Regions from separate parts of the Shewanella sp. BF02_Schw genome, predicted to be linked through region 2. Evidence: predicted binding sites of a transcription regulator. Region 2 holds the regulator's gene; each other region holds the start of a gene.
What was found. The regulator sigma-54, encoded in region 2, starts transcription at its own class of promoters, with help from an activator protein. The targets are predictions, from matches to a motif close to GTTGGCACGNNNNTNGNNT.
Positions count from the first base shown of each region.

Region 1: HNW13_RS05305 (YccF domain-containing protein) is a predicted target of sigma-54. The motif match lies at 7,833-7,851, and genes of this name have one in related genera.
Region 3: glnA (glutamate--ammonia ligase) is a predicted target of sigma-54. The motif match lies at 1,228-1,246, and genes of this name have one in related genera.

Region 1 covers NZ_JABKAW020000001.1:1,176,426-1,187,611, reverse strand. Annotated here, with positions in the region: gene HNW13_RS05350 (lytic murein transglycosylase) at 1-519, opposite strand, end outside; gene HNW13_RS05345 (DUF2750 domain-containing protein) at 1,005-1,364, shown strand; gene HNW13_RS05340 (hypothetical protein) at 1,429-2,088, shown strand; gene HNW13_RS05335 (chemotaxis protein CheV) at 2,114-3,055, opposite strand; gene HNW13_RS05330 (LON peptidase substrate-binding domain-containing protein) at 3,572-4,162, shown strand; gene HNW13_RS05325 (sigma-70 family RNA polymerase sigma factor) at 4,300-4,962, shown strand; gene HNW13_RS05320 (ChrR family anti-sigma-E factor) at 4,955-5,638, shown strand; gene HNW13_RS05315 (hypothetical protein) at 6,322-6,495, shown strand; gene HNW13_RS05310 (1-aminocyclopropane-1-carboxylate deaminase/D-cysteine desulfhydrase) at 6,719-7,690, opposite strand; gene HNW13_RS05305 (YccF domain-containing protein) at 7,887-8,300, shown strand; gene HNW13_RS05300 (EVE domain-containing protein) at 8,457-8,924, shown strand; gene HNW13_RS05295 (TIGR00266 family protein) at 9,112-9,900, opposite strand; gene HNW13_RS05290 (LysR family transcriptional regulator) at 10,074-11,003, opposite strand.
Region 2 covers NZ_JABKAW020000007.1:7,416-18,601, forward strand. Annotated here, with positions in the region: gene HNW13_RS19900 (HPr family phosphocarrier protein) at 1-258, opposite strand, end outside; gene rapZ (RNase adapter RapZ) at 279-1,142, opposite strand; gene ptsN (PTS IIA-like nitrogen regulatory protein PtsN) at 1,139-1,582, opposite strand; gene hpf (ribosome hibernation promoting factor) at 1,585-1,872, opposite strand; gene HNW13_RS19920 (RNA polymerase factor sigma-54) at 1,898-3,382, opposite strand; gene lptB (LPS export ABC transporter ATP-binding protein) at 3,525-4,256, opposite strand; gene lptA (lipopolysaccharide transport periplasmic protein LptA) at 4,253-4,834, opposite strand; gene lptC (LPS export ABC transporter periplasmic protein LptC) at 4,821-5,381, opposite strand; gene kdsC (3-deoxy-manno-octulosonate-8-phosphatase KdsC) at 5,378-5,944, opposite strand; gene HNW13_RS19945 (KpsF/GutQ family sugar-phosphate isomerase) at 5,947-6,924, opposite strand; gene HNW13_RS19950 (calcium/sodium antiporter) at 6,969-7,931, opposite strand; gene HNW13_RS19955 (ATP-binding cassette domain-containing protein) at 8,120-8,944, shown strand; gene mlaE (lipid asymmetry maintenance ABC transporter permease subunit MlaE) at 8,931-9,716, shown strand; gene mlaD (outer membrane lipid asymmetry maintenance protein MlaD) at 9,758-10,231, shown strand; gene HNW13_RS19970 (ABC transporter substrate-binding protein) at 10,242-10,910, shown strand; gene HNW13_RS19975 (STAS domain-containing protein) at 10,907-11,186, shown strand, end outside.
Region 3 covers NZ_JABKAW020000004.1:155,054-166,239, reverse strand. Annotated here, with positions in the region: gene glnA (glutamate--ammonia ligase) at 1-1,126, opposite strand, end outside; gene typA (translational GTPase TypA) at 1,607-3,418, shown strand; gene HNW13_RS15990 (pyrimidine/purine nucleoside phosphorylase) at 3,830-4,141, shown strand; gene HNW13_RS15985 (DUF4124 domain-containing protein) at 4,272-4,796, shown strand; gene glnL (nitrogen regulation protein NR(II)) at 4,936-5,973, shown strand; gene glnG (nitrogen regulation protein NR(I)) at 6,009-7,421, shown strand; gene HNW13_RS15970 (sensor domain-containing diguanylate cyclase) at 7,650-8,879, shown strand; gene HNW13_RS15965 (GntP family permease) at 8,996-10,372, opposite strand; gene HNW13_RS15960 (gluconokinase) at 10,512-11,024, shown strand; gene HNW13_RS15955 (cation diffusion facilitator family transporter) at 11,099-11,186, opposite strand, start outside.

The DNA of each region.
Region 1 (11,186 bases), on a different contig from region 2:
CTCGCCAGTGAAATAATCGCTACGCCTTGGATCGCATGCTAGCGTTGCCAATGAATCGAGCACTGGCATGCTACCTTTGTAACTACCAAAGTTGGTTTCTAGGCCCCAAAAAGCAACAATATATTGCCCAGGCACACCATACTCTTTTGTTAGCTTAGTTAATAATGACCCATGTTTGGCCATCATTTTTCTGCCTTGTTCAACCCGCCATGGTGTGACGCGTTTGTCGAAGTAATCACCAAAGCTAGTGGTAAATTCTGGCTGCTGATTATCTAATTCAATCACCCTAGGGACAAACTTTAAATTTGCCACCGTTGTATCGATAATCTGCTGTGAAATCCCTGCCGTTTTTGCTTTTTGCTGTAAATTAATCACACAGGTAGCAAAATCGGGATGCTCTTGAACTGGAGTAACATCAACAACAGGATCGGGTGATGCCGACACAGCACAGGCACTCAATAAGGTGCTAGATACAAACATTGAAGCAATAAACACAGAAAAACGTCTTTTATGAGCCATGAACAACACTTATTTTACAAAAATGAATATTGAATATCGTGACGCATCGGCTTTCAGTAAACAAGACCTGTTAACATTAAACCCTGTTTATTTATGCCAAATTCAAGTGAAAAATAACAGCACCGATGACAAGTGATTAATAATGAAGCCGTCACTCAAAACCACAGACACTCGTCTTAATCGCTGCACTTGATTTGAGTCATACAAACAGCTTGATAAATAAGCGGGTCAATAACGCCAAGACTATCGATTGATTTAAATGACCCAACGAACGACAGCGAATACAGTTACAACATTGACGCATTTAATCGTGTTAGTTTCTAATAAGAGACTAAATGCCCGATTTGCGTCTAGATTCTGGGGCAATTTAGTTTCTAAATGACCACCAAGGATCCTCATAAACAAAATTGTCATTAATTAAGCCTTTTCCTTATTCATTGAGTCCGTATAATGATGTTAATTCTCACTCATTTAAGCGATTTATCATGACAGAACAAACAGCAGCACTAACAGGCTTTATCGAAAGCGTAAAACAACATCAAGTCTTATGGGGCTTACAAGATGAAACAGGTGAAGGTTGGGTTGTATGTGACTCATCAGAATTTGAAGAAACTGATGTTATGCCACTTTGGTCAAGTGAAGCTGCTGCAAAAAGCCATTGCACTGATGAGTGGGCAGACTACAACCCAGTGACTATTACACTGACTGAGTTTTTAGAATACTGGGTAAGTGATTTAAATGATGACGGTGTATTAATAGGTGTTGATTGGGAAGCTGAACAAGAATGCCTAGAAATTGACCCTATCGTATTGGCTAAAGAATTAGTTGATTTTGAAAAAGAATAATCATTAATTGATTTGATCTTACTACCCAAGCTGTTCAGCCATTGAACAGCTTTTTGATATTATTATGCCCATGCCTACACTGATTGATATTCCTTTTGACAAACGCCACACCTGTTGGTTTTGCAACGAACCCAGTAATCATATTTTTGATTACTATAGAATGACTCACACTCCCCACCCCTCTCTAGCCATTCCTGCTTGTAAAGAATGCCATATGTTAGCCAAGAAAAATCTGCTGACCTCTATTTGGGATTGTCGAGATGCGGTTAAAGATAATTTAATGCATATATATAGCAAAGACTTGGCGATTGGCATTAATTGGACTAAGCAAGAACTCGAAGAATCAGATTTTGATTGTATGATTTTTGGTGGATTTAAAAAAAGTGCCTGGATGATGTATCAAATAGCCCAAAGTCGCATGAATGCGCGGGGCTGGCCATTAAGTCTGGACGGGGTTTTACTTGAAGGCGAAATAGCGGGTGACAGTAGTCAATATCATACCGGTTTCGAGTTTGACGATATAATGTTTACCTCTCTAACAAAAGCCATTAGCCACTATAGCAAGACCTTATCTTTAGACAGTGATTTTTTACAGCAACTGGTTACCTTACTTGGTAAAGCTCAATTTGGCCATGCTGTCAAAATAGCGAGACTCAATATTGGTATCACCCCAGGGCATCAACGTCGTATTCTTGACGAGTTAATCGAAGATATGGATCAATAAAACCACTTAATCATTCAATTGTGGCCTAACTAAGAATACTCCGTAAACGATCTTGAACAACGCTGACTAATAAGTCGGGCTGGAATTTAGAGATAAACTCATTACAGCCGACTTTTTTCACCATCGCTTGGTTAAAGCTACCGCTTAAAGAAGTATTGAGAGTAATAAAGAGTGCCGCCATTCGAGGATCGTTACGCACCTCAAAGGTCAACTTATAACCATCCATTTCGGGCATTTCGGCATCAGTAATCATCATTAGCAATTCATCGGCAACCAGTCTGCCTTCATCAGCCCACGATTGTAATAATCGCAAAGCTTGTAATCCATCTGACGCCTCAATAATCTCTATACCAAGTTGATTGAGAGTGTCCCTTACTTGTTTACGCGCCGTTGACGAATCATCCACAATTAATATCTTACGACCAGGCATGTAAGAAACGAGCGCTTCATCTAACACACCGTCAGATAACTTCACATCGTAATCAATAATCTCAGCTAATACCTTCTCAACATCAATAATAGACACTAATCGTAAGTGTCCTTGGTCTTCAATTTTCGTTATTGCGGTTAAGTAATTATGTCCGCCAGTGGTTTTGGGCGGCGGCATAATATCACTCCAGGTCATGTTAACGATATTCTCGACTTTACCGACTAAAAAAGCCTGCACACTGCGGTTATACTCGGTAATAATCAAGTTACAATCGTCATTCACTGGCATCGGCGAGAAACCAATCGCTTGTCGTAAATTAATCACTGGGATCGACATCCCTCTAATGTTGGCTACTCCATAAACATTATGATTACTGCCGGGTAACTTATTTAAGGGTGGCAACTTAACCACTTCTTTGATTTTAAATACATTAATGGCAAACAACTGGGTTGAGTTAATGCGAAACAACAACAATTCTAAACGGTTTTCGCCAACTAACTTAGTTCTTTGATCTACCGTATCGAGCACTTTTCTCATGAACAGGTTCCACCTAAAAACATACAAGCAACATCAAAGATGCGTCATCATTAACAAGGGTAATTATACTTAAAAAATATCATTAAACAGTGTTGAATCAGGATTTATGCCGCAAAAATAAAAAATATATATAAACAAGATCAAAAAACACCCCTAATACGTAAAATGTTTAATTCGAAACTCGAGTTATTTCATCTCACAAACGTTCTACTAAAGTTAACACCAATAAAAAGACTCCTGAAACCGCGGCATCAATTCACCCTCGGTTTTGCTTTGTTAAGTCTGTCGGCTGTTATCCTAATAGATAAGCCTGTTACTGTTGTAAAACCATTTAACTCAATTAATACTTAAGACGTTCATATGAATAGCCCGTCTTGATAATGCATTTGAGCATAACTTTTCACACATAACACAATATAATTTGGCATGTTTAAACCACAGATCAAGGTGATCATTAACCTGTTTGTGTACGTACAACAGTGTAGATTATTCGTTAAAAGTCATTCAGGGGCCGTTATGATCATCCCATTATTCCCATTACCGATTTGCTTGTTACCTCAAGGATATACCCAGTTACGTATTTTTGAACCTAGATATAAACGCTTAGTATCAGAATCGCTAAAAAGTGGTGTTGGTTTTGGCTTATGTATGTTGGCTGATGATAAAAAAACCATATTACCCATGGGCACATTAACCCAGATTATCGACTTTGAAACGCTTGAAGATGGCTTATTAGGTATTAGTGTGCAAGGGCAAAAAACGTTCATTATTAACAAAATAAGTGTTGATAGTGACGGTTTAAAGCGTGCCGATGTCAGCTTAATTGATTCTTGGCCGTGCGATATCATTGAACGACAAACTGAACAGAGCCACGATCACACTGATGAGCGTAAAAAAGATAAAGCACTTAGCAATACGTTAAAGCAAATTTTACAGCAATACCCACAGCATCTTGCCCACTATTCTGAAGAAAACTTTAATGATATTGCGTGGGTTTGTCAGCGATGGCTTGAAATTATCCCATTGAGTTCCAAAGAAAAATATCAGTGTATCAATAGCCATGATCATCAATTAGCTAAATCATTCTTAGCCGACATTATAAAATAATACAGAACTGTGATCCGAACCCAATAATGCCACGTATAAGATAATGATACTGCAGCTTGTTTGAGCTCAGGATAGCCACAGCATAATGACGTAATCTCTTATGCTCAATGAGTTATTTATTGGATGCGGGTGAAATAATGGAAAATGTTCAATCACAAAGCACACAAAGTCGTTATGATAAGGGGCATCTTGCACAAAGATCCCTAATTAAACTAAGCGGTGCTATGAAATCAAACGAACCCAATCCAATGGCTGATGAGCTTGCGTCATTAATGATGCAGGTGGCTAATGATCGATGCAAAGCATCTTTTGCAAAACTTTTTTCGCATTTTGGCCCAAAAATTAACTCTTTTGGTGTTCAGCGCTTAAGCCAACAGGGCTTAGCCATGGATTTAGTTCAAGAGACAATGACTCGAGTATGGACAAAAGCCCATCTTTACAATGCAGACAAAGCAGCGGTAAGTACTTGGGTATTTACCATCATGCGTAATCAATGTTTTGACATGCTCCGTAAAGTACAACATAACCGTGAAGATTCTTTCGGTGATGATATTTGGCCTTTATTTGAGTCTGATGAAGCTGAAAACAACGACGATGATTTTTTATTATCGGCAACTTTATTGCTGCATGTAGAAGAATTACCTCCTCTACAACGCCAAGTAGTACAAGGTATTTATATGCAAGAGCTTACTCAACAAGAGTTAGCAGACAAACTTAACATTCCAATTGGAACGGTTAAATCACGACTCAGACTTGGCTTGGAAAAATTAAAAAGCTTTATGGAGAAACACTATGATTAATTACCACCCAGACCAGCATTTGCTGTCTCTCCATGCTAAAGGCGAGTTGCCGCTATCGATGTCGATTGCTATCTCCGCTCATGCTGAATTGTGTCCTCATTGCCAGCAACAACTTGACCAGGTGACAATTGCGTTGTCTGAGCAACAGTTTGAGTCGGCCGTAAAAACTCAGTCGGTAGACACTAATAATAATCAATTAGACGCACTACTCGAGCAGCTATTAAATTCAACCTTAGATACTTTAGAGGTTGAACAAGCTAGTACAGTTGATCCGATTGAAGACAATAGCGTTAGTATTAAAGGTCAGCATTATCCGCTGCCTAAGGTATTTCGTAAGCAAATTAATGCTTCTTGGCAGGGTATTGGTAAAGTCAGCCGTTTGAGACTCGATACCGGAGAGCCACAAGCAAGAGCAAGCTTGTTGCATATCGCAGCAAATGGTGAAATTCCTGAACATACACATAAAGGTGCAGAGCTAACATTACTGCTCGCAGGTGAGTTCAGCGACTGTTACAACACCTACAAGCCTGGTGATTTTATGCTGCTTGATAAAGAGCACCAACATTCACCAAAAACACTTGAAGGTTGTTTGTGCTATACCATTGTCGATGCCCCGTTATACTTCACTAAAGGGTTCAGCAAACTATTAAATCCAATTGGCGATTTACTTTACTAACCATTACGTTAGTTTCTTAAAATGTTAACTACTAAGGTTTGTGCATCGACAACTTGGCCGCTATTTATCATTAAGTTGTACCAGCAATAAGGGATGATGAGTGAATTTTCGTCATCCCTTTTAACACTATCGACATCCGAGCAAGGTGAGAATTGTCGATGATTAGTCACTAATTGCTATTTTTTAATCGAAAACTGCATTAATTTGATTAAAAATTGAAAAAGACTATTGCCATATGCAAACACTCAGTATATTATCCACACAGATTTAGTTTTCTTGTTAATTTTGGTTACCTACCTGTAAGTCTGCTCAACTTCACTTCGTAAATAAACCCAAGACAAGCTTCTGTACATCGTTTTTGATTTCAATTGATTTCTGTTGATATGATAATTTAAATTATATTCACGTCATCTTGTTGTCATAAAACTATGTTTAACTTACAAAGTTAAGTACTAAATATGTATTAATTTTTTTATGGCTATATGTCATGTGACAACATCAATGTTGCAAGCATAAAATAGACCTTAATCAACTATTTACATATCAACACTTGATTAGTGAGTAAAGGATAGGTTAAGTTAAATCTCGAAACATTAATCTTTTGCAACACTAAAAAATGCCAAGGATATTTTATTGAACAATTTTCTCACCTAATGGTGAATATATAAGAAGGAGTGTGACCTATGTCATACAACATGAATGGACACGAAATTTCAGTTAGCTTTCCGGTTAACTCTATCTCGTCAAACAAGAATTCAATTGCTTTTACCGACAGCCTAGGTAAAAACAAAAAAACCTTTTCAAAACGTATTGAAGCATTAAACTTCATGAAATGGTTAATCTCTGCCAATAAGTAATACCCCCTAACGCTTTGCGTTAATCATTTGCTCTGTTATTTAATAAACTCATTTCTCGGTATTCTCCTCTCACTTACCGATGTTTATTAAAACAGGGCAAAATGAATAACTCACTCGCATCATTTTAAGTTATTCTTCAGCGTTACATCCCAGTTAACCCCTCTAAAATATCTAATTTTATATCAACAACTTATAGAAAAAACATCTTGCATTCACCCTGTAATTAAACAGTGTGCGAAAATTTTCGTTGGTATCTTGGCAACATTGTTTTATTTCCCAAAACTCCCCCCTGATGTATATAGAGAATATCGGTTGCATTGGCAGTTTTACTATTCAAATAATGTTGTAACACTAGAAATCCAACCGGGTCGTACAATAATTCAAATTCAATTCCCGACTGGCATACTGTATTCCACATATCAAAACAACGTCGTGATAGTTTGCCAAAATGATATTTATGACCATCATTAATAATTGTAGGAAAATAAACCTCATCGACTAATTGTGAGAATTGTTGACGTAAATATTCATCCCCTCCCACGGTACTGCAAGTTAACACCTCAATGGTAAAAACTTTCGTTAATGATAAATGAGCCAATTGTTGAGTAAGTTGTTTATTTAAATAAGCCGCAGTGGTCCCCGTACCTGAGGGTAAAAATACCTTTAGCTTATTTTTTTGTTGATCTTGCGCCCATTGAATTATTTCACAGGCAAGTTGTGTTATCCCGGTTTCGGCATACTCACAACGCCCACCTTCAGGAATAAAAAGTAATTGTTTTTTATCTGCGTAGCTTGGATTCGATGAAACAATATATTGCATCGCATCGTCTAAATGCATACTTTGAAGATTTTCAACATCGGTCAAATGACTAACATCAATAATATTGGCGCCATTTTGTATCGCAGCGGCATAATTGCCTTGAGGATGTTGTAATAAAAACTCGCTGATATGGCTTACATAGTAATCAAATTTCCACCCTTGCCGCTTAGCCAATACTGACATGGAATATAATGAGTTGGCTTGGGCCGAACCCGATGCCACTAGTTGGGTAATATGTGAATAATCATGATGTAAAAAATGATAAAATTTACGTGCTTTATTACCACTAAAATCAGCATGTAATAAATCATCTCGTTTAATGTAGATGCTGCGGCCAGCAAAGTTCATCGTTTGCACTGGGCTTATCGAAAACATGAATTGTCTCAATCAACTGTAATATGAGCATTTTAACTAAAAAATGATAAATCTCATCGATTCATTTGCGTGAATCCTCGCACTGTTCTATTTATACAATACCACAGCAACACTTAATCCTTAATAATCAACAAATTGAAAACATGGCATGAAAATGGCTTTATATTGAGAATATTGACTATTGATAGGAATGAAAATGTCTCTTTTACGCTTAATCTTTAATATTGCTTGGTTTTTAATGGGTGGTTTTGTTATGGGCCTAGCTTGGTGGTTTGTTGGAATACTGTGCTTTATCAGTATCATTGGCATCCCATTTGGTCGTGCTTGTTTTGTTATTGGCGAACTGGCTTTCTGGCCATTTGGACAAGAGACCGTTAACCGAAAACACATTTCAGGCCAAGAAGATATTGGCACTGGCACGTTAGGTTTGGTGGGTAATGTAATATGGTTTTTATGCTTTGGTATTTGGCTCGCGATTGGTCATCTAGTCCATGCTCTGGCTTGTTTTGTAACGATTATAGGTATTCCGTTCGCGTTACAACATCTTAAGTTAGCCTTATTAAGTTTAACCCCTATTGGTCAAACCGTTATTGCCAAACCGACTTATTAACATTCGTTAATAACCGCTGAATGACCACTGTTGTAAAAAGCCGATAGCATAATGCTGTCGGCTTTTTATTTGCCTAATCGTATCTGCACCGTGTACATTGCCATTCTTAAGCACTGAAAGGTTATTCAGTCACTTTAAAGACAATAATGGGATCACATGAACTATTGGTTAATGAAGTCTGAACCAGACGACTTTAGTATTGATAATCTACAGATGAGTAAGCAGCAAACTGTTGCTTGGCAAGGTATTCGTAACTATCAAGCACGTAATTATATTCGCGATCAAATTACAATTGGCGATGTAGTGTTGTTTTACCACTCTAGCTGTAAAGTTCCTGCCATTGTGGGTTTAGCAAAAATTAGCAGTGAAGCTCAAATTGATAGCAGTGCTTTTGATAACCGTTCACCGTATTTTGATGCAAAATCTAACGCTAATGCGCCTCGATGGTGGCAAGTCGATATTCAATTTATGGCCAAATTTTCTAAGCCTGTGAGCTTGAAGCAATTGAAAGCCGATCCCGCGCTGCAAGATATGGTATTAGTGGCTAAAGGTGCCCGCCTGAGTATTCAGCCCGTCACACAGTTGCAATACCAACACATTATGCAACTAACAACCTTAGAATAATAACGTTAGATTGATGACCTTGCATCGGTAACCTTGAATTAAAACAGACCAGCTTGTCAGCAGGCCAGTAAACATCTTCTTTAAATCAGCCTCCTAAAGACAGCTCAGACTACGTAAACACTATTAGCTATAAATAGTCTGAGCTCAAATACTAACGGCACAGTGATAAGATCACGCAATGCCCATGTTAGTTAATCATTCGCCCTATTCCGCCAAGTACAGAACCTTCACCTTGGTCTTTGCCACCACTTGATGGTGCATGAGCAATAATTCTGTCAGCCATACGAGAAAACGGTAAGCTTTGTAACCACACAGTCCCATGGCCTTTTAAGGTTGCAAGGAACAAACCTTCACCACCAAATACCATCGACTTTAATGAGCCTGCACGTTGTATGTCATAATCAATTCCGGGAGTGAATCCAACTAAACAACCGGTATCGACCCGCAATGTCTCACCGTGTAATTCTTTTTTAATCAGTGTCCCACCAGCATGCACAAACGCCATGCCATCACCTTTAAGGCTTTGTAGAATAAATCCTTCACCACCAAAGAAACCGGTGCCTAATCGCTTATTAAACTTCATGCTTACTTGCGTGCCTAAGGCTGCCGCTAAAAAGCTGTCTTTTTGGCAGATAAGTTCGCCTTGATGTTGAGCTAAGTCTATAGCCAAAATAGTGCCAGGAAATGGCGCAGCAAATGCCACTTTTCGTTTTTGTTGACCTTGATTAGTAAAGTGGGTCATAAAAATACCCTCACCCGAAATGGCCCGTTTACCTGCACCAAGTAGCTTGCCAAAAAAACCGGATTCTGGTTCAGAGCCATCACCCATTCTGGCCTCAAACATAATGTCTTCTTCGAGGTAAGTCATCGCACCCGCTTCAGCAATAACAGACTCATTTGGGTCTAATTCAACTTCAACCAGCTGCATACTAGAACCTATAATTTCATAATCTACTTCATGACTTTTCATGCTCATTTTCATTCCTTAAAAATTTATTTAATGTTTGCAGTTGCCCAATTCAGTATTAAGGCATTATTCCTTATGGATGATTTAAGGTAACAAAATGATCATCCATTTAACATGACAACATTTCAATAAAATATCCGCGTTCTGTTGCCACTGCATTTGTTTACCAATTGTGTCCATCGTTAACCTAAACCCGCACCGCTCAATCCTGATTGTTGTTGTAATTGATATTGAGCAAATTCTTGCAAAATAAGCTCGGTAAATAACTGCCCAGCTCGCCCAAGCGGACGTTCAAGTGTGGACACTAATTGCGGTGTAAAACTAAAGCGATTACCACCAATAAAATCAACTTCAATAAGTAGTCCTTGATGTAATTCTTCGGCAATTAAAAAATCCGGCATCCAACCAAAACCCAGGCCTTTTAGTAAGGCATTTTTTTTCATGATAAAGCCTGACAAATAAAAGACTTTATCGCCGCCAAATTGCATTTCATCACGGTCACGTTTACCAGGAGATGAATCTTCTATGGTTAACTCAACATGTTGTTGCAATTCAGGCAAACTAATGTCTTTAAGCTGACTTAATGGATGTTGAGATGACGCGACTAGCACGCTGGTAATAGCAGGTAGCGGTTTAGGATGATAAGAGGGGCCAGTACGATAATCCTTAACCAGCATTAAGTCGGCCTGGTCGCGCTCAAAGCGATGCTGTACCCCGCCTAAAAACTCCATATTAAGCTGCACTTTAGTCGGTATGTTGTGTTCTGACATGCGCTTAAGCGCGGTCATGATCGGTTCCATCGGTAAAGCACCGTCTATCACTAACTCAAGTTTGGGCTCCCAACCCTGACTAAAACGACTGGCCAGATGTTCAATATTGGCTAAATGCTGTAACAGTCGTTGTCCTTCGGCCAAAATAACCTTCCCTTCGGGTGTTAATTCCGCTCGATAATGATCTCGATTAAATAATGTCACGCCGAGATGTTGCTCTAGTTTTTTAATCTGATAGCTTACTGCCGATTGCGCCTTGTGTAATCGCTCTGAAGCTTTTGCAAAACTTCCTTCTTCAACAAGTACTTGCAGTACATTAAAGGCATCGATATCTATTCGCATAAGATTTCCACTGTCCCGTTATCCATACACAAATGTAAAGTTAACATAACAATCTAAAAAATAGATTGTGTTGAGTTATTTATTATTCTTTTTTTTGTTGATCTTTACCACTAAATTGTAAGTTAGATCACATATTGGTTTGCCCAATGCGATTAGGCCATAACAACAAATAACATAAACGCC
Region 2 (11,186 bases):
TTTAGCATTAATGAGATCACACACTGCGTTTAATGCTACTTCAGCATCTGGGCCTTGAGCTGTCACCCTAATCATTTTACCGATACCACTTTCAAGCATTAATAGCCCAAGTACGCTAGCTGCGCTGGCGTTTTTTTCGCCTTGAGTTAAGGTGATGTTAGCATCAAAATCCGCCGCTAACATCGCGAGTTTTGTGGCGGCACGGGCGTGTAACCCCAATTTATTTGAAATGGTCACTTGGCGTTCAAGTTTGATCATTGACGCGATCCTATGCTCACTTAGTTATTAGTATCACTGATATTTAATTCTCTGTGGCGAGCATTAACCGTGTGTTTACTGCCTTGTCGAAATCGTTTTGCTAATTGATCTGCAATATATACCGAACGGTGCTGACCACCAGTACAACCAATCGCGATGGTAAGGTAACTGCGATTGTTACGTTCTAAATGCGGCATCCAAGTTTCAAATAGGTTTTCAATTTGCCAAATAAATTTATTAACTAATGGCTGACGACCTAAAAATTCTTGTACGGGCTCGTCTAAACCCGTAAATGGACGCAGTTCTATTTCCCAATGTGGGTTGGGTAAAAAGCGTACATCAAACATAAAATCTGCTTCTGTCGGCATGCCGTGTTTAAAGCCAAAAGATTCAAAGTTAATCACTAACTCTTTATCAACACTGCCTAATAATATTTGCCTAACTTGGTCGCTTAATTCGTAGATGTTTAGCGCAGAAGTGTCGATATAGTGATCAACAATTTTTGCGATAGGCTCAAGTAAACGGCCTTCTAGTTTTATCGCTTCTTGCAGTGAAATATGATTTTTAGATAACGGGTGTAATCGACGTGTTTCGCTGTAACGTTTAAGCAATACTTTGTCATTGGAATTTAAAAAGAAACTGATAATTTCAGTGTCATTTTGAAGTAGTGCCAATTGGTCTTGAAGCACTTTACCTTGTTCTGCAATGTTACGAACATCAACGCTAATCGCAACCAAATCATTACTGCCTTTAAGCTGGGCTAATAATGTGCCAATGAGTGGTAAAGGCAAATTATCAACACAATAATATCCTAGGTCTTCTAATACTCTCAGGGCAACGGATTTCCCTGAGCCTGAACGTCCCGATACTATAACTAGTTTCATGCAGTAATAACCTGATAAAGTTCTGTTGCGTCGTGAGTTTTACGAAGCTGTTTCAATATTTGCTTATCGCTTAACTTTTGGGCCATGCTCGATAACGTGCCTAAATGTTGTTGGCACTGGTCTGCAGGGACTAACAAAGCAAATAAAAGATCCACGGGTTGCTTATCGATTGCATCAAAGGCAATGGCTTCTTCACATTTAATAAATATCGCGATAGGGTGATCGATGGTCGTTAATCTACCATGAGGTATCGCAATGCCATTTCCTATACCTGTGCTACCCATTTTCTCTCTCGCTAACAGGCTTTCAAAAACCTCTTGCGAAGACAGGGTTGGGTACTGGGCAGCGACTAAATTGCTGATGAGTTCCAGTACTTTTTTCTTACTGCCCGGTGTGGCACAGGTAGTGCATTCCGGCTGCAGAATGGTACAAAGTTCCATCGTTAGTGTTTTGTATTCTTCTCTTTGTGTTTAATTACCTGACGGTCGAGTTTATCGATCAGGGCGTCTATTGCAGCATACATATCAGTACTTTCTGACATTGCAAAAATTTCTGCGCCATTAATGTTGATTTTGGCTTCTGCTTTTTGTTGTAATTTTTCTACATTGAGCACAACGTGTACATTATGGATCTGATCGAAGTGTCGTTCAAGCTTTGAAAATTTACTGTGGATGTATTCACGTAAAGATTCTGTTATTTCGACATGACGCCCAGTCAGACTTATTTGCATAAAAAATCCTCCATTGCCTAGTAGGTTATAAACTCTTACGTTGGTTTGAGGGCGGGATCATCATTGCTTCACGGTATTTTGCTATCGTACGACGAGCAACGTTTATGCCCTGTTCTGCCAGAAGCTGAGCCATTTTACTGTCACTCAGTGGTTTTTTCTGGTTTTCTGCGGCAACCAGCTTTTTGATAAAAGCACGAATGGCCGTTGATGAGCATTCCCCGCCATCGTCAGTACTGACATGGCTAGAGAAGAAGTATTTTAGTTCAAATAAGCCCCGAGGGGTGTGCATATATTTTTGTGTGGTGACTCGTGAAATGGTCGATTCATGCATTTCTACAGCTTCAGCGATATCATTGAGCACCATAGGCTTCATGGCTTCTTCGCCATATTCAAAAAAGCCTTGCTGAAATTGCACAATGCAATTTGCCACTTTAAGTAAAGTATCATTACGGCTTTCAATACTTTTAATAAACCATTTAGCCTCTTGCAGATGGCCTCGAATAAATTGACTATCCGACGGGTTTTTACTGCCTCTAGCCATGGCTGCATATTGCTGATTAACACCAATTTTAGGCATGTTGTCTGGGTTTAACTCTACTACCCAACGGCCATTTTTCTTTAATACTGTGACATCGGGAATCACGTATTCATCATCCATGGGGGTAATTAATAAGCCCGGACGAGGATTGAGTGTCTGGATTAAAGTGATTGCGTCACGTAACTCATTTTCTTTTAGTTTTGTTTTACGCATCAATAATCTGAAATCACGGCCAGCAATTAACTCTAAATAGCCTTTGATTAACAATCGTGCATTATCGATATGGGGTGTGTCGTTAGAGTATTGCGCTAATTGAATAAATAGGCATTCGCTTAAATCACGTGCTGCAACACCCACAGGGTCAAAGTGTTGAACGCGTTTTAATACCGCTTCAACCTCATCGAGTTCCACATTTTCATCACCCATGGCTTCGAGAATATCTTCGGTACTTTGGGTTAAATAACCGCGTTCATCAATGGCATCAATAATGGCGGTGGCAATGGCGAGATCTGTGTCTGAAAATGGAGTGAGATTTTTTTGCCATTCTAAGTGTTCGTACAAACCTTCAGTAGTTTCACCTTGAAAGGGCATGTCGTCATCGCGCATGCTTGCACTGCCCGAACCTGACATAGGTGAGGCTGTGTATACTTCATCCCATGTGGTATCCATGGCTAAATCATCCATGGTTTCTTTGGTCATGGATTCTGCTATGTCGACGGTGGAAGTGTCTTTTTCGACATTAACAATACTGTTGTCACTAAAGTCGGTATCCGCTTGGTCGCGGTTTTCTTTTAAGGAGTTTTTTGCTTCAGAAAACTCATCTTCTATTTCAAGCAATGGATTTGAATCTAATGCTTGTTGGATTTCCTGCTGTAGCTCCAATGACGATAATTGCAGTAAGCGAATGGCTTGCTGCAATTGTGGGGTCATGGTTAAGTGTTGACCCATTTTAAGTTGGAGTGACGCTTTCATTTACCGCTTATCCCTAGATGATTTTCCATAAAAATGACAATCTCGAACTGTAATGGATTGCCATAAACATCAATGACATTTAACGTTGTTTAGGTATCGTTCAATGAAATGAGTTAGCTAGACTAAAAGGCCAGTAAAGTAACTATAGCTTGAATTGTTCACCTAAGTACACAGCTCGAACTTGTTGATTACTTAATATCTCATCAGGTGTGCCTTCGGCAATTAAATTACCCTGGCTGACGATATAGGCTCGCTCACAAACGTCTAGCGTTTCACGTACGTTATGGTCGGTAATTAATACCCCTAAACCGCGATTTTTAAGTTGTTGGATGATTTTTTTAATGTCGATGACCGAAATAGGATCAACACCAGCAAAGGGCTCATCAAGCAAAATAAATTTTGGATTAGCAGCTAAAGCGCGCGCAATTTCAACACGACGACGTTCACCACCCGATAACGACATGCCTTGGCTGTCGCGTATGTGAGTAATGTGGAACTCTTCGAGTAGATGCTCAAGCTGTTCAATACGTTGGTCTGTGCTGAGCTCTTTGCGAGTTTGCAGTACGGCCATTATGTTGTCGTAAACGGTAAGCTTGCGGAAAATACTGGCTTCTTGTGGTAAGTAACCTATACCTTTGCGGGCGCGCAAATGCATTGGATCGGCAGTAAGGTCGTCATCGTCAATCAATATTCGGCCTTTATCGCTTTTTACTAAGCCGACAACCATATAAAAGGTGGTGGTTTTACCTGCACCATTGGGGCCTAAAAGACCGACAATTTGGCCTGTTTTAACCGTTAAACTCACATCTTTAACAACTTGACGAGCTTTATAGCTTTTAGCTAGATTTTCAGCGGTTAAGGTAATTTGGGTCATGGTTTGATCTGCTTGTTAACAGGAATTTCAGGGAGTTTTTGCTTTGGCGCCGACTCGTCTTGGAAATTCTCTGGTTGAATGATGGTGATTACCCGATCTTGCCCTGTACCAGTACTTTCGGCAATCAGCTCTTGAGCACTGATGTTGTACTTGATTTTATTACCGGTAACCTGGCTACCTGATTGATCCAATTTGGCGTTGCCAGTCAATGTGAGTGTAGTGGTGGCAAGGTCATAGCTAATTTCGTTAGCACTTGCGGTACCAATTTTACCGTCATCTAATTCTTGTGAAAATGTAGCCGGGGTGCCAGTAGCAATTAATCTCTTACTGGTGGTGTTTTCAGGGGTAAACGCCCGTAACTGATCTGCATTGATATTAATCGTGCCTTGGACAATCGTTACCGGACCATTAAAAACAATTTGATTATTCTTAATGTCGGCAGACTGACTGACTGAAGCGATTTTCAATTCTTGTTTCAGATCCCCTTGTTTCGCTATGGCAGGCAAACTCAATATACAAAGTATGCTACTTAATAACATAACATTGGCGCGAGTGTGGAGACGATTAATGTGGCTCATATGTTCCTTCTACCTGGCTTAGTAGCGATAATTTTTGCGAATTCAAGTCAGCATGTAGGCCTAAACCTTGAATAATAAACCCTTTACCTTTGATGTACACCATCTCTTGTGAGGATCCTATCATAGTGGTTAAATCCACCGTAATAGCTTGGGTACTCAGTGACTGCAGGGGTTCTTCTATATCAATGGCATCAATAATAACATTATTTTCTAATGTGACTTTGCTGGTATTTTTATTCAATTGCCCACGGTCTGCACTTAATTGCCATTGTGCTTTACCGTTTTCAGGGTAAATGAGGTAAATAGGTTTGGTAAAGTGAGTGATGTCACTTGAGGCGTAATGCTCCATGTGTTCGGCGCTGACTCGACTTTCGACGAAACCTAGTTGGTTGAATTCTGTAGTGCGTAGGTTATCTGCAACAAAATCTGGGCGCTCAATACCGCGTATTTGTACCGCGTCCATTTCACTGCGTTTTACTTGTGCTTGCCAGTACAATATAAAAGCAAGCCCAAAAAAAGCAATAATACCTAGCGTGACTCTACTCATATACTCATACCATGAGCACTGGCAAATTTATCTTGGCTTAATAGTAATAAATCGGTGAGTTCACGCAGTGCGCCGTGGCCACCATTGAGGGTGGTTGTCATATGGCACTGTTGTTTGACAAACGGATGACCATCACCGACACAAACGGCTAGTCCTACGGCTTTCATTACAGGTAGGTCTACCATGTCATCGCCAATGTAAGCCACTTCATCAGCAGTCACATTATAGAGCGACAATAATTGCTCAAAAGGCTCAAATTTATTATCAATACCTTGATAAATATGTGTTACACCTAATGCCGTCATGCGGTTTTCAACAATCTTGGATTTACGTCCTGTTATCACGGCAACATGGATACCACTGGTAAGCAAAGAACGCACACCATAACCGTCACGAGTGTGGAACGCTTTGAGTTCTTCACCTGCATTACTGAGGTAAATACGTCCATCTGAAAATACTCCATCGACATCACAGATTAACAGTTTGATTTTTTGAGCTCGTTGCCAAATATCATTGCTGACAGGGCCGTAAAATCCTTGGTGAAACGAGGTTGATTCTGACATGATTAAATGACTCCAGCTTTAACCATATCGAGCATGTTTAATGCTCCGATCGGTTGATGTTTTTCATTAACGACAATCAGTCCGTTGATGCTCTTTTCATCCATGATTTGCAGTGCTTGTGCGGCTAAAATCCCCGCAGGGCAGGTCACACAATTTTCGGTCATAACCTGGGCAATAGGAGTGATTCGAAGATTCACGTCTGCATCGATAACCCGGCGTAAATCACCATCGGTAAAAATGCCCACAAGTTTATTGGCATGGTCGACTACTGCCGTCATGCCAAGGCCCTTTTTAGATATTTCATAAAGTGCCTCAGTAATACAAATATCATCATTGACGATCGGTAAATCATCGTCTTTATGCATGACATCGTCGACTTTTAGAAGTAATTTTCTTCCAAGAGAGCCACCTGGGTGTGATAAGGCAAAGTCATCACGAGTAAAACCTTTTGCTTGTAATAAAGCAATGGCTAATGCATCGCCCATAGCAAGTGTTGCAGTGGTGCTGGAAGTGGGTGCTAATCCTAATGGACATGCTTCTTCTTGCACTTGAATGCATAAATGGATTTTGGATAAACGCGCCATATTAGAGTCTGGTTTACCGGTCACCGCAATCACTGGTACACCCATACGTTGGATAACAGGCATTAATGTCAGTATTTCGCTTGATTCACCAGAGTTGGAAATGGCGAGTACAATGTCATTTTTGGCTAATGCGCCCAAATCACCATGACTGGCTTCACCAGGGTGAACAAAAAATGCCGGTGTGCCGGTACTGGCAAAGGTCGCGGATATTTTGTTACCAATATGACCTGATTTGCCCATCCCCATGACAATCACTTTACCTTTACACTGCATGATCAATTGACATGCTTGGTCAAACTCAACCGAGTCTACATATTGATATAAATTATCTAAGGCAGCTTTTTCTATATCAATGACTTTACGACCCCATTGACGAAATTGAGTGTGATTTACCATACGACTCTCTCTGTTAGCTTAATACTTTACCTTCATGCTCCAATCTAATGCGACTGAAAGACAACAATTTGGTACGCAATAAAGGTGATTAATAATAGTGCGCCATGCCAGCGAGTAAGTTGTTGCTTAGCGCCACTGGATAATACTAAAACGGCTAATGCTGCACTGGTGCCTAATACCATATAGAAGTCTCTTCCACTGGCTGAAGCATCTATTTCACCAGGGGAGATCAATCCTGGTAGTGCCAGTACCGCAAGAATGTTAAACAAGTTAGACCCAACAATGTTACCAATGACAAGGTCGTGTTCTTTTTTTAATACTCCAGCAATACAGGCCGCTAATTCTGGTAGGCTGGTTCCTACTGCGATAATGGTTAAGCCAATCACCAGATCTGACAACCCATAAAACGTTGCAATACCTACAGCGCCATCGACCATCCAACTTGCTGATAGGGGGAGCAATATAATACCGACAACCAGCCAAATGATAGCATGAAAGGTTGGCACATTTTTAGGGATCTCAGATTCAAGTTTATCATCTAAGCTGTCTGGGGTTTTGTCATGAGTAGCTTGCCAAATGAAATATCCCATCAACAACAAAAGTAATGCAATAAGCATGATACCTTCTGTTTGTGTCAACACATTATCATGCAAGGTGTAACCGGCAAATACCGTAGCAGCAAGCATGATAGGTATTTCGCGTTTTAAGGTCTTCGAATCTAAGCTAATGGCACCTAGTAAGGCTGTTAATCCTAAAATTAAGGTAATGTTAGCAATGTTTGAGCCCAATACGTTACCAATGGCGGTATCACGCATGCCATCCATTGATGCGGTGGCCGCAACAAACATTTCAGGTGCAGAGCTACCCATAGCAACAATGGTGAGTCCAATTAACATCGGAGGTAAGCCTAAGTTGCGGGCAAATGCCGCCGCTCCATAGACAAATCTATCCGCACTCCAAACTAAAACAGCAAGGCCAACAACTAACATTAGGATATTAACTAGCATGTGATTCCGATAGTAGTATTTAATTAACGACTATTTTCGCTGGATTTTTATCAAATTGAAAGCATTGCACAGTAATTGCTCCGGTAATGAAGCGTGTTGATATGGATATAGTTGTCGCTTAATCGACAATTACAGTACAATTTGCGCTTCAACTTAAAGCAAGGAAGGCTGTTATCTCCTCAACGCCAATGTCTGATATGAGCAAATCAAGTAATAAACCTTTGGTCGAAGTTAACCATTTAGCGTTTAGCCATGGTTCACATGTGATTTATGAAGATATTTCTTTGTCGATTCCCAAAGGTAAAGTAACCGCTATCATGGGTCCCAGCGGTATCGGTAAAACCACCCTATTAAAATTGATTGGCGGACAGTTAACCCCCAACAGTGGGCAAGTTTTATTCGATGGCCATGATATACATAAGCTTAAACGCAAAGATCTGTTTGAATTGCGTAAGCGCATGAGTATGCTATTTCAAAGTGGTGCAATGTTTACTGACCTTAATGTTTTCGATAATGTCGCGTTTGCATTAAGAGAGCATTCTGGATTACCTGAAGAGATTATTCGCACCATTGTATTGATGAAACTTCAAGCTGTCGGACTTCGCGGTGCCGCATATATGATGCCTAATGAGTTATCTGGTGGTATGCAGCGTCGAGCAGCATTGGCGCGAGCGATTGCACTTGAACCTGAGATGGTGCTGTACGATGAGCCCTTTGCCGGACAAGATCCTATTTCAATGGGCATGCTAGTAAAACTTATTCGTGAGTTGTCGGATTCATTAAAACTCACTTCAGTAGTGGTTTCTCATGATGTAGATGAAGTATTAGGTATTGCAGATTATGTCTATGTGATAGCCGATAAAAAAGTCATTGCACATGGAACACCAGAGCAATTACGTCAATCTGACAATCCACAACTGGTCCAGTTTATCAAAGGCGCGCCAGATGGCCCTGTGCCATTCCATTATCCTGCAGAGGATTATCAAGAGGAGCTACTTCGTGGGCGTAATTGATTATATTGCCGACACCGGCAAATATGCACTGAGATTGGTGCAGGGTTATGGTCGAGCGGGCATCATGTTATGGCGCGCAATTGCGCATTTTCCTAACATCAAAAAAGGCACGCCATTACTGATTAAGCAAGTTTATGTGCTTGGTGTTCGTTCAATGGTCATCATTTTAGTGTCCGGTTTGTTTATTGGCATGGTATTGGCTCTGCAGGGATATAATATTTTAGTTGGGTTTGGCACTGAAGAAAGCTTAGGCCCAATGGTAGCGTTAAGCTTATTACGCGAACTTGGGCCTGTCGTTGCTGCATTATTATTTGCCGGACGAGCAGGTTCTGCGTTAACCGCCGAAATAGGCTTAATGAAATCGACAGAGCAATTGTCGAGTTTAGAGATGATGGCGATAGACCCATTAAGGCAAATCATCGCACCGCGTTTTTGGGCGGGTGTCATTAGCATGCCATTACTGGCGTTAATGTTTAGTCTAGTGGGTATTTTAGGTGGGCACTTAGTCGGTGTTGAATGGAAGGGCATTGATAGTGGTGCGTTTTGGTCTATTCTTCAAGCATCGGTTGAGTGGCGACAAGATATTGTTAACTGTTTGATAAAAAGTGCTATTTTTGGTGTGGTGGTGACATGGATAGCCTTGTACCGAGGTTATGAAGTTCAACCCAATCCAGAAGGCATCAGTCGTGCGACAACCTCAACGGTTGTGCAGGCAAGCTTAGCTGTTTTAGCGCTGGACTTTTTGCTTACGGCAATCATGTTTGGAAATTAAGATTTTTTCATTGTTTAGATTAATTTAAGTGGTTTAATAGTATGTTGACACGGAAAATAGAGTTATTAGTAGGTGTATTTTTATTGTCAGGTTTGTTGGCATTTTGCGTATTAGTATTCAACGTTGCTAATGTGAAAGTAAAATCCAATGCCCAGACTTATACCTTGGTGGCTGAGTTTAATAATATCGGTGGCCTAAAAGTACGTTCGCCGGTAAAAGTTGGCGGAGTCGTTGTCGGACGCGTGACTGATGTTACCCTTGATAGCCATAAATTAGTGCCTGTTGTGACGTTAACAATGGATAAGCGCTTTGATAAATTCCCCGAAACCAGCAGTTTGGCCATTTTGACTTCAGGGTTACTTGGGGAGCAGTTCATTGGTCTAACACCTGGATTTATGGACGATGATATTTCGATGCTTGCCGATGGCGATAAAGTACATGACACGCGTGGTGCATTGATTTTAGAAGATTTAATTGGTCAGCTGTTATACAGCATGTCATCTAAAGATAAATAGGATCCCTATTATGAAAACGTTTTTTAGTCGTGTTATAGCTTTATGCCTAGTGGGTAGCGCTGTTATCAGCCAAGGTGCTACGGCTGCTAATGATGAGGTGAATACTAGTGATCCTTATGAGATGATCAAACAAGTAGCCAATATGACCTTTGATCGGTTTAAATCAGATAAAGAATTAATTAATGCCGATTTAAGTCATTTAAAAGTGATTGTACGTGAAGAGCTTATGCCTTACGTCGATTATAAATACGCTGCATATAAAGTCATGGGGCAGTATTTAAGTGATACCACCGTAGATCAACGTAACCGTTTTGTTGAGGCTTTCGAAGGCTATTTGGTCGCAACTTATGCTCAAGCATTAACAGAATATACCGATCAAAAAGTGGCCTTTGATCCGCCGAGTGATTTTAGCGACGAAAAAATAGTTGAAGTGAACGTGCAGATTATCGAAAAAGGTCGTCCACCGATTAAAATTCAATTTAAGGCGCGTCGTCTGAAAGATAACACTTGGAAAGCATTTGATTTAGTGGCAGAAGGGGTGAGTTTACTCGCCTCTAAACAGTCTGAAATTTCAAACTTAATCCGTCAGCAAGGTATTGAAGCGGTGATTACAATGTTGAATGATAAAACCCAACAGAATATTGATCGCCAACCAGCAAAAGAAGCAGCCGCTGCGTGATTACCTTTAATCAACAAGAGCAACGTTGCATTGTCAGCGGTCGGTTAACACAAGATGATGTAAAACAATTGTGGCCTAAACGCCATGAATTGTTTACTGCATCTACTCAAGTGGTAGACTTATCAGCATTGGAATACGTCGACAGTGCAGGTGTTGCATTGTTATTAGCGTTTATCAAACTACATGCTTCAAGTAGCCAAGAAACAAGTGTGTCACGTCAATTGGTTAATCCAAGTGATCAGCTCAAGAAAATGATTGAGCTTTATGATTTAGATG
Region 3 (11,186 bases), on a different contig from region 2:
GTAATGCTGAGAAACCTAAGTATGGGTTTGCATGTGGATCAGGGAAACGCGCTTCGATACGACGGCCTTTAGGGCTTGGTACCACTGGAATACGAATTGAAGCACTGCGGTTACGTGCAGAATATGCAAGCATTACAGGCGCTTCAAAATGTGGCACTAAACGCTTGTAAGAGTTAGTGCTTGGGTTAGTGAACGCATTCAATGCACGAGCATGCTTAATAATGCCGCCAATGTAATAAAGCGCTAAATCACTCAAACCAGCATACTTATCACCTGCGAATAAGTTTACGCCGTCTTTAGCTAAAGACTGATGCACGTGCATGCCGCTACCGTTGTCACCAACGATTGGTTTTGGCATAAATGTCGCTGTCTTACCATAAGCATGCGCCATGTTATGAACAACGTATTTTAGAATTTGAATTTCATCAGCTTTCTTAGTCAACGTGTTGAAACGTGTTGCGATTTCGTTTTGACCCGCTGTTGCTACTTCGTGGTGATGCGCTTCAACTACTTGACCCATTTCTTCAAGTACTAAACACATTGCCGAACGTAAATCTTGTGACGAATCAACTGGTGCAACTGGGAAATAACCACCTTTCACCATTGGACGGTGACCCGTGTTACCTTCTTCATAGCTCTTAGCTGAGTTCCATGATGCTTCTTTTGCGTCAATCTTAACAAAACAACCTGACATGTCGGTACCAAAACGGACATCGTCAAATAAGAAGAACTCTGGCTCTGGACCAATCAATACTGTGTCAGCAATACCAGTAGAAATTAGGTAAGCTTCAGCTTTTTTAGCAATTGAACGTGGGTCACGATCATAACCTGTCATAGTACCAGGTTCTAAAATATCACAACGAATAAGCGCTGTTGTTTCTTCTGTGAAAGGGTCTAATACGAAAGTGGTTGGATCTGGCATTAGCACCATGTCAGATTCATTAATGCCTTTCCAACCTGTAATTGAAGAGCCATCAAACATTTTACCGTCTTCAAAGAAATCTTCATTTACTTGATGAGAAGGAATAGAAACGTGCTGCTCTTTACCTTTAGTGTCGGTAAAGCGTAAGTCTACAAACTTAACTTCTAACTCTACAAGTTGTTTTAAAACTGATTCAACTGACATTCTCAAGCCTCCGGTAGGGTAAAGGGTTGTCCCTTAAATAATCTTGCTATTCGCCAGATGATGCACCTGGAAAACGAATCTTTTCATAATTATCAGCAATAAAGCGATATTCATGCCAGATCGCTAACTAATTGATTTTATGAAGATGAGAAAGTTTCCAAATCTTCTAAACCATAACCTTGCACCAACCTCGTGCATCACTATGTTTCATCATGGTGCAAAAGTCCATAATGGTGCGTCATGTTAATGTTGCTGTTTTAGCCAATGTCACAGTTTTGTCTTACACCATGGTTATGCTTCATATATATACGTTTTATGCTGTTTATTAATCCATAGCAAGCGATAGATTTACAAGTGTTCAAAAATAATCCTATCTACAAAAGCTGCTGTGAAGTAGAATGGCACGCTTTTTTACAGTAGCTATAATCTATAACTACTGTTAGATCCTTTTTTTTTATTTGCTGGTTTAGAGGTTTATCCGTGCTAGAGAATTTACGTAACATCGCCATTATTGCCCACGTTGACCATGGCAAAACAACCTTGGTTGACAAAATGTTGGCGCAGTCAGGAACCCTTGCATCTCGTGGAGAAGCTACTGAGCGGGTTATGGATTCTAACGATCTTGAAAAAGAACGTGGGATCACCATTCTGGCAAAGAACACTGCCATCCAGTGGAACGACTACCGTATTAATATCGTAGATACTCCTGGCCACGCCGATTTCGGTGGTGAAGTTGAACGCGTTCTATCTATGGTTGACTCAGTATTATTGTTGGTTGATGCAGTTGATGGCCCAATGCCACAAACTCGCTTTGTAACCAAGAAAGCATTCGCTCAAGGCCTTAAGCCAATTGTTGTTATCAACAAAATTGACCGTCCAAGTGCTCGTCCAGATTGGGTTATTGACCAAGTATTCGATTTATTCGTTAACTTAGGTGCCACTGACGAACAACTAGATTTCCCAATCGTTTATGCTTCGGCATTAAATGGTTTTGCAACGTTAGATCCAGATGTAGCAAGCGATGATATGACGCCGCTATTCCAAACTATCGTTGAGAAAGTAGCTTTCCCAGATGCTGATGCAGAAGCTCCATTCCAAATGCAAATTTCTCAAATCGATTATAACTCATACGTGGGTGTTATCGGTATTGGCCGTATTACTCGTGGTAGCGTTAAGACTAACCAACAAGTGACCATTATTGGCGCTGACGGTAAGACACGTAACGGTAAAATGGGCCAAGTATTAGGTTACATGGGTCTTGACCGTACTGAAGTGCCAATTGCAAATGCTGGTGACATCGTTGCTATTACAGGTTTAGGCGAGCTTAAAATCTCTGATACTATCTGTGCAGTGAATGCAGTAGAAGCAATGCCACCGTTAACTGTTGATGAACCAACACTAACGATGACATTCCAAGTAAACACTTCTCCGTTCGCGGGTAAAGAAGGTAAGTATGTTACTTCACGTAACATTCTTGAACGTTTACAGACTGAATTAGTTCACAACGTAGCACTTCGCGTTGAAGAAACAGAAAGTCCAGACCGTTTCCGCGTTTCAGGTCGTGGTGAATTACACTTATCGATTTTAATTGAAAACATGCGTCGTGAAGGTTATGAATTAGCCGTATCTCGTCCAGAAGTTATTCTAAAAACAATCGATGGTGAGCTACATGAACCATACGAAACTGTAACAGTTGACGTTGAAGAAGATCATCAAGGTACCGTAATTGAAAAATTAGGTGTTCGTAAAGGCGAAATGAAAGACATGCAGCTTGATGGTAAAGGTCGTGTACGTATCGACTTCGTTATCCCAAGCCGTGGCTTAATTGGTTTCCAAACCGAATTCTTAACAGCAACATCTGGTACTGGTCTAATTTATCATTCATTTGATCACTACGGTCCACACAAAGGTGGCGATATTGGTCAACGCGCTAACGGCGTATTGATTTCAAACGCAACAGGTAAAGCACTAACATTCGCTCTATTTGCTTTGCAAGACCGTGGTCGTATGTTTATTGGTCACGCTGCTGAAGTGTATGAAGGTCAAGTAGTGGGTATTCATGCTCGCTCTAACGATTTGACAGTAAACTGTTTGAAAGGTAAGCAGCTTACTAACATGCGCGCATCAGGTACTGATGAAGCACAAGTATTGACTACGCCTATCACATTGACTCTTGAGCAAGCTCTTGAATTCATCGATGATGATGAATTAGTTGAAGTAACTCCTAAGAACATCCGTGTTCGTAAGAGATTCTTAACTGAGAATGAGCGTAAGCGTAATAACCGCAGCTAATTACCATCAATGAGTGGCAACGTCTGCCACTCATTGAGACCTAAAAAGCCCAGATGCATGCATCTGGGCTTTTTGTTGTCTAGTCTATACAGGAGGCTAAAAATATTGGTAGCAAGCGGTGACGAGCGAAAGAGCCTAGGACGCTGCGCTGCTAGTACGCTCCGCGGCTAGAGGCTATAAAGTCAACAGCTTAGCAGCGAAGCTTTCTCTATCCCTGAGATGACAAGCGATGACGAGCCAAGAGCCTAGGTGCTAGACTGCACGCAGCGTTCGCTTATTATCGCTTGTTATCGTTTCTGAAGCTGTCTCTAGCAGCAAAGCGACTCTCGTGATACAACATGAAAACATTTAACTAGATATTTTACGTAAACGCAGATAGATTCAAACCAAGATCATTTTTAGGGAAAATATATGAGTATGTTGCAACAGGTAAGCGTCGCTAAAAAAGCCAATGTGTATTTTAACGGTAAAGTGATAAGCAGAAGCGTAGTATTAGCTGATGGTAGTAAACAAACTTTTGGTGTGGTATTGCCTGGTGAATATGAGTTTTCAACGGCTCAAGGTGAAATAATGCAGGTTATTTCTGGCAAATTTGACGTGTTATTACCGGGTAAAACTGAGTGGGTTGCATATGCTGAAGCAAGCCAGTTTGAGCTTGCACCAAATGTGAGCTTCAGTATCCGAACAGATCAAATTTCAGAATACTGCTGCCAATACATCTAGTGTTGTTGCACCTAAATAAACAATAGCGGTTTAATATCGCCGCTTCGATTCAGCTTAACTAAACAGTTTAAGCTGATTTTTTTTATAAAAACGTCTACTCTATTAAAACTGTCGTTTTATGGAGTACATCATGCGCCTTATCATACTTATTAGTTTGCTATTATTGAGCGCCCAAAGTGTTGCTACCGTATACCGTTGGGTAGATGAAAATGGCAAAGTTCATTACTCAGATGAACAAAAAAATAATGCCGAAGCTGTTGAATTAAATGAAAACACCCAAAACAACATGACGATTGACACCCCAACAAAAATCAATGTCATCCCAACAACAGAAGCATCAATTAACTACACGATTTCGATTACCTCTCCCCAAGAAGAAGCTACTGTGCGTGACAATAATGGCGCATTTACCGTGTCAGTGAGCGTCACCCCTCAATTACCTCGTGGCGTGCTAATGACATTATTAGTCGATGGTATTATCGCAGCCCCAGCTCAAGCATCGAATATATTCCAATTAACGGGCATTAATAGAGGTGAACACTCGTTGGTTGTTAACGCTGTAACACAAAGCGGCAAAGTCCTTGCATCAAGCTCTCCTAGAAAGATATTCCTTCACCAAGCATCTGTATTTGGACCTGCAAAAAAGTCTAAATGATTAAGATAAAAATCAGTTTATTCATTAGCTTATGAAATTTTGCGTGACTATTTATCTTACAAAGTGCTTGTGTGTTCCGGGTTGTGATATGCACCAAAGTGGTGCATTATAATGGTGCAACCCTATACTAGGACGGCTAATGGACACAAATAACCTTCTCAATCACTTAGTCACCGCAGTGCTTGTTATTAATAACGAGCTCAAGCCGAGCTATGCTAATGCCGCGGCCGCACAATTATTGGGAGTAGGTAACCATAAGCTACTCGAGCAAACGCTTCCTGAGCTTTATCAACTGATGGGGGTTGAGCCACAATTACTGCGCGATGCCATTAATGCCGCCCAGGGACTCACGGTCAATACCGCCGCATTAATAACCCTAGACGGCCAACATCACACCATTGATATCACCTTGATGCCAATTGAAAATGACAATAACCTCAGCATTTTAGAATTACGTCAAGTAGACCAACAACGTCGCATTCATCAGCAGCTTAATATGGACGCCCAACAACAAGCTGCACAGTTTTTGGTACGTAACTTAGCCCATGAAATTAAAAACCCACTGGGCGGCCTTAGAGGCGCTGCGCAGTTGTTATCGCGAGAGCTCGACTCGCCCGAATTAAAAGAATTTACCAGTCTTATTATCGAACAAGCAGATAGATTACGTAATTTAGTCGACCGTTTACTTGGCCCACAACGACCAACGCAGCATGCTGAACACAATATCCATCAAGTGATTCAAAAAGTGCTTAAGTTAGTCGAAATGGCACTGCCAGACAATATCTGCTTAAAACGAGATTATGATCCATCGATTCCAGATATTCAGATGGATCCAGATCAAATGCAGCAAGCTGTATTGAATATTGTCCAAAATGCGATACAAGCGTTAGAACATTGTGGTGGCGATATTGTCATTCGCACTCGCACTCAACATCAAGTCACCATTGGAACACAGCGCTATAAAGTGGTACTCGCCTTATCCATTATTGATAACGGCCCCGGTATTCCTGCTGAGTTAATGGATACCCTCTTCTACCCTATGGTCACCGGACGTGACGAGGGTTCAGGGTTAGGATTATCCATTGCGCATAACATTGCCCGATTACACGGCGGTCGCATTGATTGTGTTTCGGCACCAGGGCATACCGAATTTATTATTAACCTGCCATTACAATAACTAGCATGCCTTTGTAGGCAGAATGAGGTAGTAACATGAACATTAGTGAACAAGTTTGGATCCTCGATGATGATAGTTCGATCCGTTGGGTACTCGAAAAAGCCCTTAAAGGCGCATCACTGTCAACGGCTAGCTTTGCTGCTGCAGAATCCTTGTGGCAAGCTTTAGAAGCATCACAACCTCAAGTCATCGTTTCAGACATCCGCATGCCAGGTACTGATGGCTTAACCTTGCTTGATCGCTTACAACTGCATTATCCGCATATTCCAGTGATCATCATGACCGCCCACTCAGACTTAGACAGTGCCGTGAGCGCATATCAAGCAGGTGCATTTGAATACCTACCAAAACCATTTGATATTGATGAAGCCATTAATTTAGTTGAACGCGCACTCACACATGCAACAGAGCAAGCACCACAACCCGTTATTGATACCACCATAAAAACCCCTGAAATTATTGGTGAAGCCCCGGCAATGCAAGAAGTGTTTCGTGCCATAGGCCGATTATCTCGCTCATCTATCAGTGTGCTCATCAATGGCCAATCTGGTACTGGTAAAGAATTAGTCGCTGGTGCATTGCACAAACACAGCCCGCGTAAGGACAAACCCTTTATTGCATTAAATATGGCTGCCATCCCAAAAGATTTGATTGAATCTGAACTCTTTGGCCATGAAAAAGGCGCCTTTACTGGTGCCGCCAACGTGCGCCAAGGTCGTTTTGAACAAGCTAATGGTGGCACGCTATTTTTAGATGAAATTGGTGACATGCCAATCGATGTGCAAACGCGATTATTACGAGTCCTTGCCGACGGCCAGTTCTATCGTGTCGGCGGTCATCAAGCAGTGCAAGTTGATGTACGTATTATTGCTGCGACACATCAAAATCTTGAGGTGCAGGTGCAAAAAGGCACCTTCCGCGAAGATTTATTTCATCGCCTCAATGTGATCAGAGTACACTTACCGCCGTTATCGCAGCGCCGTGAAGACATTGCCCAACTCGCCAATCACTTTTTAAGCACCGCAGCGAAAGAGATTGGCGTTGAACCCAAAATACTCACTAAAGAAACCGCGGTAAAATTGGCTAACCTTCCTTGGCCGGGTAATGTTCGTCAACTTGAGAATACTTGTCGTTGGTTAACCGTAATGGCGTCCGGACAAGAAATTTTACCGCAAGATTTACCACCAGAATTGCTTAAAGACCCAGTAGCAACCCAGCAGAAACAAGCTGGAGCAAGTGACTGGCAAACCGCATTAACTGATTGGATTGATGAAAAGCTGGCTGCAGGTGAAAGTGATTTACTCACTGAAGTGCAACCTGAATTTGAACGTATTTTACTTGAAACAGCACTAAGACATACTCAAGGCCATAAACAAGAAGCCGCTAAACGTCTAGGTTGGGGTCGTAATACCCTAACGCGTAAATTAAAAGAGCTGTCGATGGACTAAAAACGAAACGACGCAGGGGAGCCATAATGATGTAATAACATTATGGCAATGACACTTTTATGAAAATGCTATGATCTTAACAACGGTAAGTGCGAAGATGATCTCATATTGCCGAGTTTACCCAGTTTACACATCACATCACATCAGGGTACAAATAACCAAAAGCGCTAGAATATTTATCGAGTAAAAATGCTACATTAAAATATAACATTCAAACAAGGAACGATTTTGGATTTTGATGCTCATTATGGTGTAGTTATTCATCAAGATTTTATACCACTTTATGCCGATGATAATTATGCAAAAATCTTCGGTTATAATACAGCTCAAGATATTTTAGCGCTAAAGAGTGTTCTAGAGTTAATCGATCCCGAACTACAGGATGTAGCCACACACACTTACTACGCATTAATGAGTGGTATAGAAAAACCTCAGGTACGCAGCTACGTTAACCGTAACCGTTTAGGTTTGAAACTCAATATATTAGCTATTGAACACATAGTTGAATGGCAAGGACGATCAGCCCTACAAATCACGATTGTGGATTTAACTGAATCTACAACACTTAAACAAGCTTTAGTACAAAGTGAAAGTCGCTATCAGCAATTAGTCAATGGATCTGTACAAGGCGTATTAGTACATCGCAACTTTAGCCCGCTATATTGCAATCAGACATTAGCACAACTATTCGGTTACCCTAATACCCAAAGTATTATGTCACTCGCCTCAATTTTGGATGTGATTGAACCAAGCTATCAAGAACAGCGCCTAGACGCTAACGCTGCGTTACTCGCGAATAAAGTTAAACCTCATCCTGTTGAAATCAAATGCCTACACCTTAGCGGTCGTATCATATGGGTGAAATTAATTGAGACGGTGATCAGTTGGGAGCAGCAACCCGCTATTCAAGTTACCATGATCGATGTCACCGAATCTTATTTATTAAAAGACAAACTCGATAAACAAATCTATGTTGATTACCTCACAAAAGCCCTTAATCGACGAGGGTTAATCCATTTTAGTCAGCAATTAATGACCCATAGCACCCTTGTGCATGAACACCTTTATTGTGTCTTAATGGGTATAGATGATTTAAAGCAAATTAACCATTTGTTTGGCCATGATATGGGTGATAAAGCGTTAATTCACTTTGCTCAGCATTGCCAAAGTAAGCTTGCTGAAACTGACTTAATCGCCCGTTGGAGCGGTGATGAATTTATTGCCATCATTCAAGCTAGCAGCAAAAATATTGCACTAAAAATAGCCGAGAGTATTCGTCATAGTATCGAACATACGGAGCTAATCGAACCAGAAAGCGGTAAGCACATTCGCTTTAGTGCCTGTGTCGGGTTATCTAACTGGCAAGCTGACGACACTATCGACCGCCTTATTTTGCGTGCAGATTCAGCGTTAGAACAAGCCCGATCACAAATCACTAGCCAGCTAGTGTTTGCATAACCTAGAGTCATAAATACACTAAATTAAGCCAATATTCTGGCTAACAAAATCCGCTATTGCGGCTTTGTTAGTATTAAAACGTCAATTCGTCACTGTTAATGATAACCGATTGATATTTAAAACAGTATGCTCAAGATACCAACAATGATAAAAGCTATGGTGCCGAGTAAAGTTTCCATCACTGTCCATGTTTTTAACGTGGTTTTCTCGTCCATTTCCATCAAACGCCCTACCAGCCAAAAACCGGAATCATTAAAGTGCGATAACACCGTTGAACCACCAGCAATGGCAATCACAATAAAACATAAATCAGCAGCGCTTAATCCAGCCGTTGCCGCAACCATGGGCGCAATTAATGCAGCTGTAGTGGTTAATGCCACAGTTGCAGAACCTTGCGCCACCCGCAAACAGGTGGCAATAACAAATGCGGCCACAATTAACGGCATACCGGTATCGGATAATGCATCCGCTAACGCTTGTCCTATACCACTGGCACGTAACACACCACCAAACATGCCACCAGCACCCGTGACTAATATCACCGCACAAATTGGCCCTAATGAATCGCCACACAGTTTTTCAAGCGGTTGCATGCCGTAGTCTTTAGCAAAGACCACCAAACACACTAATAAGGTAATCAGCAATGCGATGGGCGTCTTACCCAGCATTCGCAGTAATTGAACTAATGGCAACTTACCATCAATAACTCCTGCTACCGCTAAGGTATTTAATCCCGTATCCATAAAAATGAGTATCACAGGTAACACCAGAATCGACATCACTGTAGCAAACTTGGGGATCTTGTCGACATCGATAATAGGTGCGGTGCTGAAGAAAACTTTCGATACGGGAATATCAAATTTTTTGCCTGCATATAAACCAAATAAGTAAGCGCCGATATACCATGTAGGGATTGCTACCATCATGCCAACAAATAGCAATAAACCAATGTTGGCGCCAAGTAAGTCTGCAGCTGCTACCGGTCCAGGGTGTGGCGGTACAAAAGCATGCATCACCGCAAATGCACCCGCAGACGGTAAAGCATACTTAAGTGGTGAGTCGCCAAAGCGTTTAGCCACGCTAAAAATAATAGGCATCATTACCATTAAGCCAGCATCAAAAAATATTGGAAAACCAAACAACAGCGAAGCGATACCTAACGCTAGCGGCGCTTTATCTTCACCAAAGCGGCTAATCAAGGTATCGGCAAGCACTTTAGCACCGCCAGTGACCTCTAAAATCTTACCTATCATAGCGCCAAGGCCGACTAATAAGGCAACTGAAGCCAAGGTGCCACCAAAACCCGCCATCATAGTCGGCACTACTTGATCACTGCTAATGCCACTTGCCAGTGCAGTGGCCACGCAGACTAATGTTAACGATACAAAAGCATGCAATTTCATTTTAATAATCAGGATCAATAACGCGATAATGGCGAGTGCAGCTATCATCAACAAGTAGGTCGGGTCTGCGATTTGTACCATTGTGTCCATACTATATTCCAAAGTGATTAATGAGAGTGCTAATTCGAATTCACAAACCTTAATGAGATCAGTAAACTCAAGTTATAAACTGAGTTACGAAAAAATAAGCCTTTAATTATATAAGCTTATATTAAGGAATGGTAAGAGAATGACAGGAAAATGCATTATTGTAATGGGTGTGTGCGCATGTGGTAAAAGCAGCGTAGGTGAACTGTTAGCAAAAATGATGAATGCCACTTTTGTAGACGGTGACGATCTTCACCCCCAGGCCAACATAGAAAAAATGGCCCGAGGAGAACCTCTAAATGATGCTGATAGAGCACCTTGGTTATCGCGTATTGGTGATCTAGCTTTAGAATTTAACAACCAAAATAAAACCGTGATTATTGGTTGTTCTGCACTAAAAAAATCCTATCGGGATCTAATTCGGCAAGGTAATCAACAGGTCGGTTTTTTATATTTGCAGGGTAACTATGAATTGATTTTGGCACGCATAATGGCCAGAAAAGGTCACTTTATGAAACAAAACATGGTCGACAGCCAGTTTGCCACATTAGAAGAACCCACTAATGAGCCATTAGTGGTGACTGTCGATATTAACGCCAGTATTACAGACATAGTAAAGCAGGCTTTGGCGCAATTTAACGCTCTGGGATTTTAATCTCCATATCTAACCTGTGTCAGCTTAATCGCACGTATTGCTGAGCTGGCATTTGTCATCCCCATTCATCTCTATCACACCGGGTCTTGGTGAATAATCACTTCAGCATCATCAAACGCCGCTTTAATCGTCATACCCGCTTTATCTGCTATTTCATGAGCA